One region of the Mesorhizobium sp. DxT genome, then DNA from elsewhere that is predicted to be linked to it. Evidence: predicted binding sites of a transcription regulator. Region 1 holds the regulator's gene; the other holds the start of a gene.
The links. The regulator LexA, encoded in region 1, represses DNA repair genes until DNA is damaged. The targets are predictions, from matches to a motif close to TGTTCNNNNTGTGTTCNG.

Region 1 (5,890 bases):
AACGAGGCGCTCCGCGTAGTCGGGCTCTATCACGTCATCTCCATCTCCGGCCTGCATATGGCCTTGGTGGCCGGGACTGTGATGTTCGGCTTGCGCACCGCCTTTGCGCTTGCACCGGGCTTTTCCTCGCGACAGCCGGCGAAGAAATATGCCGCCTTCGGCGCGCTCGCCGCGACGGCGGCCTACCTCGTCATTTCGGGCGCAGGCATTGCAGCGCAGCGCAGCTTCACCATGCTTGCGGTGATGCTGCTTGCCGTCATGGTCGACCGCGCGGCGCTCACGATGCGCAACCTTGCCATATCGGCCGTCATCATCCTGCTGATCGCCCCGCATGAGGTGATGGGGCCGAGCTTCCACATGTCGTTTGCTGCAACCGCCGCGCTCGTGGCGGCCTACGCGGCCTGGGCCTCGTACCGCGAAAGGCGGACGCCGCGCCGACAGGCGTCAAAGTACGGTCCCGTGCGGCTGGCCTTCACAACGGGCATGAAATACGTCTCGGGACTGTCGCTGACGTCAGTCGTTGCCGGTCTCGCGACGGCGCTTTTCACAGCATGGCATTTCCAGCAGGTCTCGCCGCTCGGCCTCGTCGCCAACCTTGCGGCCATGCCATTCGTTTCCGCCATCGTCATGCCGGCAGCGGTTTTCGCATGCCTGTTGATGCCCTTCGGCCTGGAAGGGCCGGCGTTGTACGCGATGGGGATGGGCATATCCGCGATGAATTCGATAGCCCTGTGGCTCGCGGAGCGATCGGCATTCGATGCCACCGGGGCGATCCCGCTTTCGGCGGTGCTTGTACTGACAGCGGCATTGGCGATCATGACCATGGCCGGCAGCGCACTACGCTGGGCAGCACTTCCGATGCTCGTCGCCGGCGCGTTGCTGATCGCGACACGCCAGCTGCCTCACGTCTACGTCTCCGAGGACGCGCGGCTTGTTGCGGTCGATCTCGGTGACGGCAGACTCGCCGTAAACCGCCAACGACCAAGCACCTTCACCTTCCAGAACTGGCAGCGGGCTGCGAATGCGGGCGATGTTGCACGGCCTGTGGAAGGTGACGCCGGGCCGCCTCGGCCACCCCGGCCGATGATCAGGGTGCGTTGCCATTCCAGTGCCGGGAAGGGCTTTGCGTAGCGCGCCATGGCGGCGGCGGCATAGTCGTTCACGCCGACGGCGAACGAACGGCTTCGACTGCGTGTTCTTATGCGAGCCTCATCGTCATCGACGACGCAACGGCGAACAGTCCCTGTCGCGGCAGCAGCGTCACCGTCATCACCAAGCGCGATTTGGCCCGCCGCGGGAGCGCCGAGATCGTTTTCGAGAAAGACATCGCCGGCGAAACACGCGGAACCGAAGCAAGCAGTGGCACAGACGCCGGTGTCAGGAATCGCACTTCCGCGAGACCGGCTTTTTACCCAAACATTCGTTTCGCGATCCGCGAACCCTATCGGCCCTGGCACGCGCACCGGCAGTATTCGCGTGAGGCGAGGGGACTTCCACCCTGGCAGAAATCGCAAGGTGAGTAACAGCCAGCCGGCTGCCGCGATGCCTTTGCAGCGAAAGCACTGATCGGTGCGTCCTTCGAGGCTCGCGGAGCCTGTCCTCGGGCTCGCCGAAGGCAAGACCCGGGGGCTCGCACCCCCAGCATGAGGGAGGGTCTGCATCGCTCGGGAATCCTGCTGCCCGACGGGCTATTCCTTGACGTGCATCGAGCCCAATAGGTTGGATTCGATCAATCCACCCCTCATGCTCATGCTCATCCTCAGTCGAGCATGACCTTGTCTAATGGCCGATCAATAACGCCGGATGAGCCCGACGAGCCTACCTTGTACCTTCACGCGATCAGGGCCGAAGATGCGGGTTTCGTAGGCGGGGTTGGCAGCCTCCAGCGCGATCGAGGCGCCCTTGCGGCGGAACCGCTTGAGGGTTGCTTCCTCATCGTCGACGAGAGCCACCACGATGTCGCCGGGATTGGCGGTCTGGCCGTCGCGGATGATGACGGTGTCGCCGTCGAAGATGCCCGCCTCGATCATCGAGTCACCCTTGACCTCGAGCGCGTAGTGCTCGCCGCCCGAAAGCATTTCCGGCGGAACGCTGATCGAGTGCGTCTTGTGCTGGATCGCCTCGATCGGCACGCCGGCGGCAATCCGGCCCATCACCGGAATGGCAACGGCCGCACCGGCATCATCGTCATTGCTGGCAGACTGGATGCGCGAGGGTTCCGGCGCCCGGCCAAGGCTGCCTTGAATGACGCTGGGCGAGAACTTTTTGGCCGCATTGAGCCCCGGCGCGATCGAGTCTGGCAGCCGCAGCACTTCCAGCGCACGTGCCCTGTTGGGCAGGCGTCGAATGAAGCCGCGCTCCTCGAGCGCAGTAATCAGGCGGTGGATACCGGACTTGGAAGCGAGGTCGAGCGCCTCCTTCATCTCGTCGAAGGAAGGGGGAATGCCAGTTTCTTTCAGCCTTTCATGGATGAAGAGAAGCAGTTCGTGTTGCTTGCGCGTCAGCATTCTGTTGCCCCTTTTGGGAATCAGTCCATAAACAAAACCAGAACAAACACTATCTGTTCCAGTTGTGTTCCGCAACGGCTTAAATTATCGTGAATGCGTAGGAGGCTCCGAGACAGTGGCGCGGGAAAAAATGACTGTAGAGCTCGAGCGGCTGGTTTGAAGCCAGGCTGGGCGCGATCTACATCTGCGCCGCTCCGACAAGGAGCTTGCTGCTGCAATCGAGCGGTTGAAGGACATCCAGTCCAGAACCGACCGGATGGGTCACATTGCGGCGACCGGCCACGATCTTCGTCTCGTTGAACGCGACTAGAAAGCCGCTCGCTCAGCGCAGCATCAGCACGCGGCAGACATCTCCAGCCTCCGAAGCGGCCACGTTCGGTTCGCGGATGATGAGCGCGTTGGCGTGCGCCAGTGTCGTCAGCATCGAGGAATCCTGCACGGCGAACGGCCTTGCAACGAGGCGCCCGTCCTCATGCGTCGCTGCCGCGCGGACATAATCCTGCCGGTGATCATTGGCCTTCATGGCTTCGCCAAGGACGGCTTCCCTCATGTCGGCAACATGTGGGCGGCCGCCAAGGTTCGCGAGCAGCGGTTTCAGGAACAGATGCGCGCAGACAAGGCTTGAAACCGGATTTCCCGGCAAGCCAAGAACGCGGGTTTCTCCCAGCCTGCCGAACATCAGCGGCTTGCCGGGGCGCATGGCGATCTTCCAGAAGTCGAGCGCCATGCCTTCGCCAGTAAGCACCTCGCGGACGAGGTCGTGGTCGCCGACTGAGGCGCCCCCGAGCGTCACGATGACATCAGCACCGGCCGAGAGTGCGTCACGGACGCGCGCGGCAAGCATACCGCGATCGTCAGGTGCGATGCCCAGGTCGAGCACCCGAGCACGTGCGTCGCGCGCCAGCGCCGCGACCCCGTAGCCGTTCGATGCGATGATCTGGTCGGGCCCGGGTTCCGAACCGGGCGGCAGCAGCTCGCTGCCCGTCGCCAGGATCGCCACCAGCGGTGCGCGCACTACAGACAGGAGCGGGTGGTTGCCGGCTGCTGCGAGCGACAGCGCTGCCGCGTCGAGCACCCGGCCTTTGGCCAAAAGGACGTCGCCGGCCCGGAAATCGAGCCCGGCAGCCCTTACGTGACGGCCAGGGGTGACCGCTTCTCTGGCGCGGACGGTTCGCCCGTCTTCGTCCGGCTCGGCATCTTCCTGAAGCAGAACCGCATCCGCGCCTTCGGGGACAGGCGCGCCTGTGAAGATGCGTACGGCCTGGCCGGCGCCGACCGCGCCATCGAAGCGCTTGCCGGCTATCGATTGACCGATAACCTTCAAAGCAGTGGACGGGTCGGTGGTGTCCGCCGCGCGCACGGCATAACCATCCATCGCCGAAGCGGGGAAGGGAGGCTGCGTCCGCCGTGCCTCGACTGCAGCGGCCAGAACACGCCCCGCGGCCTCACCAATCGTGATATCTTCGTGAGGCAGGGCCGTCACATCGTCGAGCAGCCGGCGCAGCGCTTCGTCAACCGGCAGCAGGCCAGCCATGTCAGACGTCCTGCAGCCGGTAATCGCCGGACTTGCCGCCGGACTTTTCCACCACACGGATGTCGGAAATTATCATGGCACGGTCGGCTGCCTTGGCCATGTCGTAGATCGTCAGGCAGGCGACGGAAGCCGCCGTCAGCGCTTCCATTTCAACGCCGGTCTTGCCGGTAACGCGGGCGAGCGCCGTGACGCGCAGACCGGGCAGGTTCTCGTCGGGCTCGATCTCGACCGAAACCTTGGTGAGCAGGAGCGGGTGGCAGAGCGGAATCAGCTCGTGCGTCCGCTTGGCTGCCATGATGCCGGCAATGCGGGCCGTGCCGAGCACGTCCCCCTTCTTGGCATCGCCGGCGAGGATCGTGGCCAGCGTCGCGGGCTGCATCTTCACCGCGCCTTGCGCGATCGCAGTGCGCTGCGTCTCTTGCTTGCCGCCGACATCGACCATGTTGGCCTCGCCGGATGCACCGAGATGCGTAAGGCGGCTCACGGCGTCAGCCTGCGAGCCGTTGCGAGCTGAGCCCGAGCAGGGACCGCGTCGCGCCGGCAACATCGACCTGCCGCATCAGGCTTTCGCCGACGAGGAAGGTGGAGATGCCGGAGCGAGCCAGGCGCGCGCAGTCGGCATTGGTGAAGATGCCGCTCTCGCCGACGATGAGCTTGTCTTCGGGGATGCGCGCCGCCAGCCGCTCCGAGGTTTCGAGGCTTACCTCGAAGGTGCGCAGGTTGCGGTTGTTGATGCCAACCAGCGGCGAGGACAGGTGCCTGAGCGCGCGATCCAGTTCCGCCTCGTCATGCACCTCGACGAGCACGTCCATGCCGATTGCATGGGCCTCATCCTCGAGTGCTTTCGCTTCATCGTCGGACAGGCTCGCCATGATGACGAGGATCGCGTCGGCACCCCAGCTCCGCGCCTCGTGAACCTGATAGGTCTCGAACATGAAATCCTTGCGCAGCGCGGGCAGGGCGGTTGCGGCGCGCGCCTCGGTCAGGAATTCGGGCGCGCCCTGGAACGATGGCCGATCCGTCAGCACCGACAGACAGGCGGCACCTCCTTGCTCGTAGGCGTGCGCAAGCGCGGGCGGATCGAAGTCGGCACGGATGAGCCCCTTCGAGGGGCTCGCCTTCTTGATCTCGGCGATCAGCGCGAACTGCCCGGCTTTGTGCTTGGCCTCAAGCGCCTTGCGAAAGCCGCGCGGCGGGGTCTGGTCGGCCGCCCGCGCCTTGACCTCGGCAAGGGGAAGCGCGGCCTCGGCAGCAGCGATCTCCTCGCGCTTGTAGGCCTCGATCTTGCGCAGAATATCGGTCATGCCGCACCTGCCCGGTTGGAAACGTGCACCAGCAGCTCCAGCGCGGAGGCCGCCGACCCGTTATCGATTGAGCGGGTGGCAAGCTCCATGCCCTCGTCTAGCGTCCGGGCCTTGCCGGCCACGACAAGCGCGCCTGCCGCATTCAGGAGGGAGATGTCGCGATAAGCACCCTTGTCGCCGGCAAGCACGCCGCGAAGCGCCCTGGCGTTGTGAGCCGCATCGGCGCCCTTCAGGTCCTCGGGCTTGACGCGTGCCAGGCCGACCTCCTCGGGCTGGATCTCGAACGTACGGATCTTGCCGTTCTCCAGCGCCGCAACCATCGTCGTGCCTGCCGTCGTCATTTCGTCCAGCCCGTCGCCATGCACCACCCAGACAGCTTCCGAACCCTGTGCCTTGAGCACTTCGGCGATTGGCTCCACCCATTGCGGGGCAAACACACCGACGAGCTGGCGCTTGACGCCGGCAGGATTCGACAGAGGGCCGAGCAGGTTGAAGATCGTACGGGTGCCGAGTTCCACGCGCGAGGCGCCGACATGACGCATGGC
Region 2 (5,890 bases), on a different contig from region 1:
GATCGTTTCGGCAAGGGCACCGGGATACCGCTTGAACAGCCGCGCCATTTCCGCCGGCGGTTTCAGATGGCGCTCGCCATTGGCCTGCAGTGCGTAGCCTGCCCTGGCGACGGGCGTGTTGAAGCGGATCGCGGTAAGCACGTCCTGCAATGGCCGTCGTTCGGCGGCATGAAAAAGCACGTCGTTGATCGCCATCAGCCGCAGACCGGCTTCCGAGGCCATCGCCGCCGCCTGCTCGATGCGAAAGCGGTCATTGCCGTCGTACAGGGTTGCAACGGCGAGCCACACCGCATGCCGGCCGAAATGCTCCCGCAACTGCCTCAGAAGATCGCGCTCCTTTGTTACCTCTGTCGAAAGTGCCGGGATCACGGCCAGCGACATGTGCCCGCCCCATTCCAGCAGGTCGGCGAGATAGACCCTCGGGTCGCCTTTCGGGCTCTCGTCGCGAAAATTCGCCTGGGTGAGCAGGCGGCACAGGTTCCCCCAGCCCTTTCGGTCGCGCGGATAGGCAAGCACATCGGGCGTGCCGTCGGCAAAGACGAGGCGGCAGCCGGGATGGTAGGGCAGGCTCGATGCCGCCCCCTTTTCTTCCGGAAGTATCTGCTTCGACTGGCTCCAGGCGCGTACCACGCCTGCAACCGTGTTGCGGTCAGCAAGTCCCATGGCCGCGTGACCCAGCATGTAAGCGGCAACCACCAGCTCCTCCGGCCTCGACGCCCCGCGCAGGAACGAAAAGTTCGATTGCGTGGCGAACTCGATGTAGGGAACGGTCGCAGCACTCATGCGAAGACCCCTTGCATGAACCAGCGCGGCGGCGTTTCGCCCTTGTCGTAGAAGCCTTCGCGATAAAGCCAGTAGCGCCGACCGCTATCGTCCTCGACCCGGTAATAGTCCCGCGTTTCGCCCGCTTCCTTTTCCTGCCACCATTCCGGGGTGATGCGTTCGGGGCCTTCCGCCCCTGCAACGCGATAGGACGCGCGCCGCCAGCGGAAACGGGCCGGCGGCCCCTCGGGAATTTCAGCCATCACCTCGACCGGTTCAGGATGCGGGAAAAGCCTGACCGGCCGCTCTCTGGAAAGGAAATACGCTTCCCCTTTCGAAGGAGCGCCTTCCGCAGAGCCTGCAAATGGAACAAACGCAACGGCGCGTTCGGGGATGTGGCTTTGGACCATGACGGGCTGCAGGATCGAACGGTCGCCCAGCCGGGCGCGGACACGATCGGCAAAAAGCGCCAGCCCCACCTCATCCGCCTTGCTTTCGCCGGCCAAGTCGACCTGTTCCGCCGCGAAGGGTGCGGCTTCCAGTGCCGAAAGCCGCACCATTTCGAACCCGTAATCGGCATCGACGCCGCCAAGAGCCTTGAGCTTTTCGCGGAAGAGCTTGAGGATCAGCGCCGGCTCGCGCAGCGGCCGCGACGCGCCAATGGTCAGGCGATGCACGGCCCCGTCCACCCGGAAAAGGGCGAGTTGCAGCAGGCGCGCACCTTCGTCACGCCGCTCCAGATCGGCTTTCAGCGTCGCCGACAGGAGAAGCAGCAGCCGTTCGATATCCTCCTCAAGCACTACGGGCTCTGCGAGGCGGCGCTCCACCGAGAGTGGCGCGACGGGCAGGCGCGGCGACACCGCCTCCTCCAGCCGGCCGAGCGCCTGATCGAGCCGCATGACCGGTAGCCTGCCGAAACGGCGCACGAGCGGCCCGCGCGGCGTATCCATCAGCGCGCCGACGGTGCGCAGGCCCAGGCTTTCCAGCCCCTTGCATGCGGGAGGCTCAAGCCGCAGCGCCGCCGGCGGCAGGCCGGCGAGCGCCGGTGCCTCCGCGCCCGGCTCGATCGGCACAGGCCGCAGGAAACGGGCGGCCGCCCATGCCATGCCCGGCGTGGAGGCGAGCCCCGCACGGGCGCGAAAGCCCTGGCTGTAAAGCCGCTCCAGCACCTCGTCGAGCATCGCCTGTTCGCCGCCGAAGAGGTGGACGCAACCGGTGATGTCGAGGAAGAGCCCGTCCTCTCCGCACAGCGCGACCAGCGGCGTATAGCGATCGCACCAGTCGGCAAGGCTTTCCAGAAGCCTGCGGTCGGCCTCCGGCTCCGCCTCGATCACGTCCAGCCCGGGATGCATGGCGCGCGCATCGGCGACCCCCATGCCCGGCCGCAGCCCGAGGGCCGCGGCCGTCTCGTCGAGGGCGGCGATGCGTTGCGTATTGTTCTCGCGGCGGCTGATGGCAAGCGGCCGGCGGGCACCCTTGACCTCACGCCGCGCCTCTGAGCGCCAGGCCCGCCCCAGCCGCGCTCTCAGGATACGTTCCGTCGGCAGCAGCGGAAACCACAGCGCCATGATCCTGCGCCCCGCCGGGGTTGGATCGTCTCTCGTCAAAGGCGCGTTCATCGTCGTTCCATTCCAGTGTGAAGGTTGCAGGCATGCCCAGGCGGCTTCGGGAAACCGCGACGGTGAAAGCGGGCGGACCGATCGATCCGGCAAGCGCACCCGAAAGGATCTGCCGCTTCGCCGCGGGCGCGGCCGACACGACAAGCCGCACCGGAGCTGCCGTCGGCGCCGGCTCGCCGGCATGGCGCAGGAGATAGAGCGGGCGGCCCGCGGCCTGGGTGCGCCGATGCAGGCGGCGCGTGGCGGTCAGGTCGAGCTTCGGCGTGTGCCCCCGCACCTCGAGCAGCACCGCCGAAAGCGCGCCAAGCGCAGCGGCCTCCTCCGCCACCCACAGCGCATCCTCCAGCCGGCGGCCCTGCGCGACCAGCAGGGCCTCGGGCGGCAGGCCGAACCGGTGCAGGATACCGGGCGCATAAGGGCTTCCCGCCTCCGAAAACGTCTCGCTCGCAGTCACCCACAGAAGCGGTGCCTTCACCGCCGTCTGTCTGCGCGCCAGCGCGACCAGTGCCAGCGCGAAACCAGCCACGGCGCCTGCATCGCGCGTTTCCCTGCCATGGATCTCCACCAGAGCCGCGAGCGGCAACCCGCCGCCCAGCGCGGCGTCGAGGCCGTCTGCGCCCGTCGGCAGAAGTCCTGCCATGCCGTCGGCAGCGCCCTGCCGGCGCAGGACAATGCCCGCCCCGGCACTGGCCGAGCCGGCCACCTCAGCCGGCTCCAGCCGCTCCGGCAGCGTGCCCTCGATCCTCGCAATTTCCCGGCGCAAGGCACAAACAGCCTCTCGCGCCACGGCGGATGTCGCCATGATGCTGCTCTTTCGCGCTAAATGTTCCTATTATGTTCTAATGGATTCCAGAGCCGCACCGAAGAGTCAAGCGGAGTCTCGAAGAATTTATTCCTCTACTCTGGCGGCCAATCCGGCATCGCGCGCGTATGGCCCGGTAACGCTTGCGGAATCAGGGGTCGAAAGCCGCGCTGCAAAGGTCTATATGGCGGCCAAAGGACACTGCATGGCCCGCATCTATCAGACCCGCGACTGGACCGATCAGCTTTCGCCCTCGCTTCAGGAGTTTGAGCTTCTGGCGCTGGAAACCTATGCGCATCTGCCCGGCGAATTCCGCAAGCTCACCGGCGAGATCGTCATCCAGATCGCCGAATTTCCGACCGACGAGATCATGGACGACCTCGCGCTGGAGACGCCGTTCGACCTGCTCGGCCTGTTCGAGGGCCGCGGCATCGCCGAGCGCTGGAACCCTTCCACCGGAGAGGGTCCGAACCGCGTCACCCTCTATCGCCGCGCCATCCTGGATTACTGGGCTGAAAACGAGGAGACGCTGGGCGACATCGTCGCCCATGTGCTGATCCACGAGATCGGTCACCATTTCGGCCTGTCCGACGACGACATGGCGCAGATCGAGGAAAACGCCGAGACCCGGCCCTAGCGAAACCCCACAATTCCGGCGTTTCGGTAGTTGCTTGCAGACCTGTGACGCTATTCCCAGGGCGAGTCCCACAACCGATGAGGCGAAAACCGTGACCGTCCCCTCAGCGCATCCGGATGATCCGCACTACATCACCCGCAGCGGTTGGCTTCGTGCTGCCGTTCTGGGTGCCAATGACGGCATTGTCTCGGTCTCCTCGCTCATCGTCGGCGTGGCGGCAGCCGGCCCCGACCCCAAAACCGTCATCATCGCGGGAATTGCCGGGCTGACGGCCGGCGCCATGTCGATGGCCGCGGGCGAATATGTTTCGGTCTCCTCGCAGTCGGATACCGAAAAAGCGGATATTGCCCGTGAAAAGGCTGCGCTCCGAGACGACCCGGAAACCGAACTGGTCGAGCTGGCCGCCATCTACCGCGAGCGTGGCCTGAGCGAGGCGACGGCCATGCAGGTCGCCCGCGAGCTCACCGAACGTGACGCACTCGGCGCCCATGTCCGCGACGAGCTTGGCCTTTCGGAGCACCTCTCCGCCAATCCCCTTCAGGCAGCCTTCACCTCGGCGGCCACCTTCAGCGCAGCAGCCGCGATCCCGCTGGCAGCGGCATGGTTCGCACCAGATGGGACCGTCATTCCGGTCGTGCTGATTATCACCGTGGCGACACTCGCCGTTCTCGGCGCACTCGGCGCCAAAGCCGGGGCAGCACCCGTTCTGAGGGCCAGCGCGCGGGTCGTTGTCTGGGGTGTTTTCGCCATGGCGGTCACTGCGGGCATAGGCCGGCTGTTCGGGGTCAGCGTCTGATCCACCGTGTCGCCCGGCAAGCCCGGCGCGCTACTGCTCGCCGAGCTTCATGTCCGGATGATAGTCCTTGCCCTCGACTTCCTTGAAGACCGCCTGCCCACAGCGCATTGTCTTGGTCTCGGCATCGAACGCATAGGTGGGCGAGCCGTAGATGTGCCAACCCTTGTTCAGCGCCGCCGTCACCTTGTGACAGAAGCTCGAATCGTCTGGTCCGGTCAGGAATCGGTAGAGTTTCATCGCGTCTGGTCCTTTCCCAAATCCGCTTTCGCCAGCAGCCGTTCGGCCTGGTCGAGATGCAGCCGCTCGACCATCTTCCCATCCAGCGAGATGACGCCGCTGGCCGCGTTCTCCGGCAGCGCGAAGGCCGCGCGGATCGCCAGCGCTTCCGCGACCTCTTCGGCGGAGGGCGAAAATACAGTGTTGGCGGGGCCGATCTGCGCAGGGTGAATGAGCGTTTTGCCGTCGAAGCCCATGTTACGGCCTTCGCCGCATTCGGCCGCGAAGGCGTCGAGGTCGGAAAAATCGTTTTTGACCCCGTCCAGCGCATCGAGCCCGCCGGCGCGAGCCGCCAGCACGATCTGCATCAGCCAGGGCATCAGGTAGCGCCGGTCGGGGGTGGCGAGAACGCCGGTTTCCTTGACGAGGTCGTTGGTTCCGGCCACCAGGCAGGCCAGCCGCGCCCCGCGGTCGCGCCCCAGCGCGGCGATCGCGCCGATGTTCAGCATCGCCCGCGGCGTTTCGATCATCGCCCACAGCCACAGCGAGGCCCGCGCTTCCGTTTCGTCCAGCACGTCGTTCGCCTCCAGCACGTCGCGCGCCGTCTCAACCTTAGGCAGCAGGATCGCATCCGGGCGAGCCTCGCGCGCGGCCAGCAGATCGGCGTTACCCCATTCGCTCGACAGCGCATTGACGCGCACGACGATTTCCGGCCCGCCCTCGCCCCGAGCAGCGACGAACTCGCGCATGCGTTCGCGGGCGGCCTCCTTCTGCGCCGGCGCCACCGCATCCTCGAGGTCGACGACGACGCAGTCGCAGGCAAGGCTCGGCACCTTCGCCATCGCCTTTTCGTTGGCGGCGGGAACATAGAGCACTGAGCGGCGCGGGCGTGTCGGTCTGATCTGCATGGCGTCCTTTCTGGCGCAACGGATTTCCCCGCGCAAGCGCAAGCGCGCGGCAATGCCCCACTTGCAGCCCGGCGACGAAACTGTTTCTGTCCGCGCCGCATCGACAGAGGAAGAGCCGGCATGGCCAGTACCGACATCGTCATCATCGGC

Region 2: the regulator LexA is predicted to act here: its motif matches at 3,206-3,223, upstream of ACVJNE_RS06760 (ImuA family protein).

The regions. Positions count from the first base shown of each region.
Region 1 covers NZ_JBZFLJ010000005.1:51,255-57,144, reverse strand. The annotation lists gene ACVJNE_RS11065 (ComEC/Rec2 family competence protein) at 1-1,131, shown strand, start outside; gene lexA (transcriptional repressor LexA) at 1,791-2,507, opposite strand; gene ACVJNE_RS11055 (molybdopterin molybdotransferase MoeA) at 2,830-4,041, opposite strand; gene moaC (cyclic pyranopterin monophosphate synthase MoaC) at 4,043-4,525, opposite strand; gene trpC (indole-3-glycerol phosphate synthase TrpC) at 4,530-5,345, opposite strand; gene trpD (anthranilate phosphoribosyltransferase) at 5,342-5,890, opposite strand, start outside.
Region 2 covers NZ_JBZFLJ010000002.1:556,674-562,563, reverse strand. The annotation lists gene ACVJNE_RS06770 (error-prone DNA polymerase) at 1-783, opposite strand, end outside; gene ACVJNE_RS06765 (DUF6504 family protein) at 780-2,330, opposite strand; gene ACVJNE_RS06760 (ImuA family protein) at 2,245-3,183, opposite strand; gene ACVJNE_RS06755 (metallopeptidase family protein) at 3,389-3,820, shown strand; gene ACVJNE_RS06750 (VIT1/CCC1 transporter family protein) at 3,912-4,616, shown strand; gene ACVJNE_RS06745 (DUF1737 domain-containing protein) at 4,647-4,853, opposite strand; gene ACVJNE_RS06740 (HpcH/HpaI aldolase/citrate lyase family protein) at 4,850-5,740, opposite strand; gene ACVJNE_RS06735 (NAD(P)/FAD-dependent oxidoreductase) at 5,861-5,890, shown strand, end outside.